2 regions of the Comamonas sp. CMM02 genome follow, and region 1 is predicted to be linked to the other one. Evidence: predicted binding sites of a transcription regulator. Region 1 holds the regulator's gene; the other holds the start of a gene.
The links. Region 1 encodes FNR, which switches genes on or off when oxygen is low (the NO sensors DNR and NnrR bind a similar motif). Its sites were predicted from a motif close to TTGATNNNNATCAA; they were not measured.
Positions count from the first base shown of each region.

Region 2: cyoA (ubiquinol oxidase subunit II) is a predicted target of FNR. The motif match lies at 1,402-1,415, and genes of this name have one in related genera.

Region 1 is NZ_JACUZW010000005.1:101,172-104,275, reverse strand. It holds gene ccoG (cytochrome c oxidase accessory protein CcoG) at 1-183, shown strand, start outside; gene IB213_RS15770 (FixH family protein) at 254-541, shown strand; gene IB213_RS15765 (hypothetical protein) at 728-979, shown strand; gene fnr (fumarate/nitrate reduction transcriptional regulator Fnr) at 1,090-1,815, opposite strand; gene hemN (oxygen-independent coproporphyrinogen III oxidase) at 2,052-3,104, shown strand, end outside.
Region 2 is NZ_JACUZW010000007.1:44,208-47,311, reverse strand. It holds gene cyoB (cytochrome o ubiquinol oxidase subunit I) at 1-81, opposite strand, end outside; gene cyoA (ubiquinol oxidase subunit II) at 146-1,180, opposite strand; gene IB213_RS17400 (MFS transporter) at 1,602-2,933, shown strand; gene uvrA (excinuclease ABC subunit UvrA) at 3,097-3,104, shown strand, end outside.

The sequences.
Region 1 (3,104 bases):
ATTGAGCTGGTAGAGGGGCGCGAGGTGGCTGTGGATTCGGCGCAGACGCGTGGCGTTGCTGTACGGGTGCAAATTCCGTATGGAACTGCAGATTCAGGCTCGCATCGAATTGAGTTCGAGATTTCTGCGCAAAGTGGAAAAGGTCACGTACGAGAAAAGTCTGTTTTCTTGGTGCCCCGCTAAGAAAGTGTTATTTGCGGTGAGCAGGGCGCAAGCTCTGCACACCATGTCTAAAGATGAAAGAAAGTTTGGCATGTCTCAGAACGTAAAAAAACTGGAAACACGATCTGGCCCATGGTGGAAATATGGCCACGTGTGGCTGGTCTTGTCTGGACCGGCGATTGTGGTGGTGGCTGGTATTTTGACGGCGGTGATCGCTGCGCGTGGTGCTGATCCAATTGTCGATGCGGATTACTACCAAAAGGGTGTGAACATCAACGAACAGTTACGCAACCAGGACAAGAGCTATGCGCCAGCCAATGCGGTGCGCAATCACGCAGTAACACCGGATGCGGATTTGCCTGATTTAACGCCTAAATAATTTAAATTTACTGGTAAAGATAGCTGCTTGCGCTTATGTTGCAAGGGATTCAGGTATTAATGACTTTGAAATCCTTTGTTAATAAGCGCAAGCAGCTATCTTTTTTATTTGGTATTTGTCCCACGCTGATATTGAAAATACGGTGTGCACAATAAAAGCGTTAAACCAAACCACAAAGGAAGACATATGTTGGCACAACGCTGGATGTGGATTGCCTGGCCTGCTTTTTTGGCAGCAGGTGTGATGGAAATGCTGGTTTTTTCTGTGTTTGATCCTATGGATATGTCGTGGTGGGGGCAAAGTGTTGAGTTATCACGCAGCGCTGTCTATACGATTGCCTTCTTTATTTTCTGGGCAGTATTTTCAGTGGCGGGCTATTTGACAATGCTGCTGTCCATACCCGCAGCGAAGGTCAACGGAGAACCTTCCATATCCTGAGGGAGGTCCTCGATGTTTTCTATCGATGTCAGGTAGGGCAGCCATAAAAAAAGCCTCCCAAAGCGATAGCGTGGGAGGCTTTTGGGCTGGCTGAACCAGCCTGCAATTTCTTATTTATTGCTTTCGTGCTGGCTGTTCACCAGACGTTGCAATGCAGCCGTGTCCAGAATGCGGACGTGGCGTTGCTTGACTTCGACCATGCCTTCTTCCACAAACTTGGAGAAGGTGCGGCTCACTGTCTCCAGCTTGAGGCCCAGGTAGCTGCCGATTTCCTCGCGTGTCATGCGCAGCACCAGCTCTGACGAGGAAAAACCCCGAGCGTGAAGGCGCTGTACCAAGTTCAAAATAAATGCTGCCAAGCGTTCTTCAGCACGCATGCTGCCAAGCAGGAGCATGACGCCGTGCTCGCGCACAATTTCCCGGCTCATCACTTTGTGCACATGGGTTTGCAGGGCAGTCACTTCGCGCGAAATTTCCTCCAGCCCATCAAACGGCATGACGCAAACTTCCGCATCTTCTAGTGCGACGGCATCGCAAGTGTGGTGATCATTGACGATGCCATCCAGGCCGATGATCTCGCCTGCCATTTGAAAGCCCGTCACCTGATCCCGGCCATCTTCGGTTGCCACGCAAGTTTTGAAAAACCCCGTACGAATGGCATACAGCGACGTGAAGGCTTCTCCGTTGCGAAACAGCGTTGCTCCACGTTTGACTTTGCGGCGCGTTGCCACAATGTCATCAATGCGCTGCAACTGCTGCTCGCTCAGGCCCACGGGCATGCAGAGTTCGCGCAGATTGCAGTTGGAACAGGTTACTTTGATGGATGGTGGAGTCATGTACTCAAAAGCCCATATGTCTATGAGTAAGACGTAGGCTAGATGTTAAAAAAAATAGAAACGGAACTATCAGAGTGAAGAGCGCAGCCATGAATGATTTGAATCAAAGTGTGGCATTGGTTTTACGAATGATATGAATCAAATTGTGGCATTGCTTTTACATCGCCCCCTTGATTCAAGTCAAGGATAAACGTGGCTTATTGTTGCAAAGTAGGGGCAACAAGGAAAAAAGATTCATGACTGTAGTCACCCCCGAACTCTTGCGACGCTATGACGTGCCTGGTCCACGCTACACCTCTTACCCCACTGCTGACAGGTTTGTGGAGGCATTTGGTGATGATGACTATATCTTGGCGTTGAAGCAGCGCAAAGTGACCGCTGCGGCAAAGCAGCCAATGTCGCTCTACGTGCACATTCCTTTTTGTGAGTCCCTGTGCTACTACTGCGCCTGCAACAAGATTATTACCAAACACCATGAGCGTGCTGTCACCTACATGCGCTATTTGGAGCGCGAGGTGGATTTGCACCTGCAGCACTGTGGCCGTGGGCAAGTTGTCAGCCAGTTTCACGTCGGTGGGGGTACGCCCACTTTCCTTACGGATGAAGAGTTGCGCGAGCTGTGGCGCATGCTGGGTCAGCGTTTTGACTTTGATCCCGCTGGCGAATATTCGATTGAGGTAGATCCAAGGACGGTGACGCGTGAGCGCTTGGCGGTGCTCAAAGAGATCGGGTTTAACCGCCTGAGCTTTGGTGTTCAGGATTTTGATCCTGAGGTGCAAAAAGCGGTGCACCGTGAACAGCCTGCAGAGCAGGTGTTTGATCTGGTGGCAGCATCTCGTGAGCTGGGCTTTGAGTCGATCAATGTCGATTTGATTTACGGCTTACCCAAGCAGAATGCAGAGTCATTTGCCCGCACATTAAAGCAGGTTGCGGCGTTGCGCCCAGATCGTATTGCCCTGTATGCCTATGCACATTTGCCCGAGCGTTTCAAGCCGCAGCGCCGTATCTTGCAAGAAGACCTTCCTTCTGCGCCCGACAAAGTAAGCATGCTGTCTTCTTCCATCGAGAGCTTCATCGCTGCAGGCTATGTGTATGTGGGGATGGATCACTTCGCCTTGCCTGAAGATGCGCTGGCGATTGCTAAACGGCAAGGACGCCTGCACCGTAACTTCCAGGGCTATAGCACGCAACCGGATTGTGATTTGATCGCGCTGGGTGTGTCTGCAATTGGTCGTGTTGGGGCCACTTACAGCCAGAATGCGAAGACCTTGGAAGAGTATTACGACTTG
Region 2 (3,104 bases), on a different contig from region 1:
GGGCTCATGCACCATCGGTATGGAGTCCCAGGTAATCCGCCCGAGGAGCGGATCGTGGGGCATTGTTGTTGGTTCAGACATATCGAGTCTCTTGCTAAATGGCCGAAAGACCGGCCGCAGCCAGCCTTCCTTCCGTCAAAACTGCTTACTGCTGTGCCAAAGCGCGTTGGTCCATCAGGGCCACGACTTGGTCAGCGTTTTCGACAGAGCACACATCGTCAGGCAGGTTCAAACCCGCCGCCTTCATGTAGGCCGCGCCGCCAGCAGCGTCGATGGCCATCATGTGGTGCATGCACATCTTTCCTTCTTCCACGCACATGTTCAGTACGCGGTCGTACAAGCCTTCTTGCACAGAGGAGAAACGGGTCACAGGGTGACGCTCACTAGGCTTGACCAGGTTCAAATAACTGTCGCGATCGAGCACAGTGTTTTCGTCCTTGGCCTTTTGCACCCAGGCGTCAAAGCCTTCGTTGCTCAGGCCATGGAACTTGAATGTCATGCCAGAAAAACCTGCACCGCTGTAGTGCGAGTTCAGGCCACGGAACACGCCTTCGCGGTTGATCACCGCATTCAACTGTGTCTGCATGCCAGGCATTGCATAGATCATGCCGGCCAGATCAGGCACGTAGAAAGCACTCATGGTGTTGGTGGCAGTCAGCTTGAAGAGGATCGGGCGATCCACGGGTGCTGCCAGCTCATTGACCGTCGCAATACCTTGCTCTGGATAAATGAACATCCACTTCCAGTCCATGGCAACGACCTGCACTTCCAGAGGCTTCACGTTGGGATCCAACGGCTTGGTCTCAGAAATACGGTCCAGGGGACGGTAGGGATCGAGCTTATGGGTCGTGATCCAAGTCAGTGTGCCCAGCGCAATGATGATGATCAGAGGGACACTCCAGATGACCAGCTCCAGAGCGGTCGAGTGGTGCCACTCAGGATCGTATTCAGCTTCGTTGTTGGACTGGCGATACTTCCAGGCGAACAACAAGGTCAGTAGGATCACAGGAACAATGATGACCAGCATCAACAAGGTGGCTGTCACCACCAAGTCGCCTTGCTGAGCAGCAACGTCCCCTGCGGGATTGAGTACGACAGCTTTACTGCAGCCCGTCAGGGTCGCAAGTAAAGCAGCCGCAGCGAGCCAGGCTGGCCCGCGGGTTTCCGTGGATGTAGGCATGCTGTTAACGCGAAAAACGCGCGTTGTTAGGTGTAAACGCGGATTACAAAACCAGCCGAATTTACTCTTCTCGCCCATCTTCTTCTTGTCTATCAAAGCTCAACACAGTGCCGTGTGCTGTCTTTATGTAGGCATTCAACGCGCACCCATGTCAATTGACACCCGTCAAACAACCCCTAAATCCTTGATTTTTCAGGACATACTGAAATAAGAGAAACCTCTTGATAAATGTCAAGAGCTCCCCAAATTGGGGCAGCTAAACAACAGCACAACACCCTGCTTGATCCGTGGTCTTTGCTACTTTTGTGTAGCTTCAGCATCCCCACAAACCCTTTTCCTACAAGTCTGACAGATAAAACTCGCTTGTTGACACGAATCAAGCCGCGTACAAGTGGTGCATCGCTTCGAGGAGATTTGCACCATGACAGGACTTGCACACTCTGGCCCCGTATCGGGTGCCGCCCCCCTGCTCCCGACTGTCCATCGTGACGAAGAAGTCACCCCAGGTGAAATTGCAGCGGGCGTGATCATTGGCCGCGCATCAGAGTACTTTGATTTCTTCGTCTTTGGCATCGCCTGCGTGCTGGTATTTCCGCACGTCTTCTTCCCGTTCCTGTCCACGCTCGACGGCATGCTCGCCGCCTTTGCGGTGTTTGCTCTGGCGTTTATTGCCCGCCCTGTGGGCACTGCCCTGGGCATGGTCATACAGCGGCGCTGGGGCATGGCACCCAAGCTGACCATTGCGCTGTTCCTGCTGGGCAGCGCCACAGTAGGTATTGCGTTGCTGCCGGGGTATGACAGCCTCGGGACCATAGCAATCTGGTGGCTCATCGGGCTGCGTATTGCCCAGGGCCTTGCCGTGGGCGGCTCCTGGGAGGGACTGCCGTCTTTGCTGGCAATGAGTGCCCCCAAAGAAAAACGGGGCTGGTACGCCATGATTGGCCAGCTGGGTGCACCCATCGGCTTTGTGGTTGCAGCCTCCATATTTGCCTTCATCTACAACCAGCTGTCCATTGAAGAGTTCACCACATGGGGCTGGCGCTACCCCTTCTGTGTCGCTTTTGCTATCAACGTCGTCGCGCTGTTTGCACGTTTGCGCCTGGTGGCCGATGACACCTACGCCAACATGTTCAAGACCATGGAGCTGACCCCTTCACGCACTTTTGAAATGATCCACAGCGGTGAAGGGAAAAACGTATTTCTGGGTGCCCTGGCAGCTCTGGCCAGCTTTGCCCTGTTCCACCTGGTCACCGTGTTTCCCCTGTCCTGGATGACGCTGTATGGCGATGCCTCGGTAACCGCCATTTTGTGGGTGCAAGTGCTAGGGGCACTGATCGCCTGCGCCGCCATGGTGCTGTCTGGCTGGATGGCTGACAGGTTTGGGCGCCGCAACACGCTGGGGGCCATGGCGGTACTGATTGGCCTGTTCAGTTTTGCTGCGCCCATGCTGCTCAGTGGCGGCACAGCGGGCCAGAACGTCTTCATCCTGGTGGGCTTTGCACTGCTGGGGCTGTCCTATGGGCAGTCCTCAGGCACCGTCACGGCCAACTTCTCTCGCCGTTTCCGCTACGTGGGAGCGGCCTATTCAGCCGATCTGGCATGGCTGCTGGGTGCGGCCATGGCACCATTGGTGGCCTTGTACCTGTCTTCGCATTTTGGCCCTATCGCCGTGGGCGGGTACTTACTGTCTGGCGCTGTCTGTACGCTGGTGGCTTTGGGCATTAACCGCGCCCTGGAGACAGCGCGCAAGTAGCCATCCGCAGCGCCACGAGTTCCCCCAAAGGGCTTGCCACGCTGGCAAGCCCTTTTTTGCTTACCGGCATATCTGCAGGCACATTCCCTGCGGTGACCGACAAACGGGGTGCGCCTGCCTAGAATGATTGGCCGCTTTGTTTTTGCACCCAACACCGCACACCATGACCCA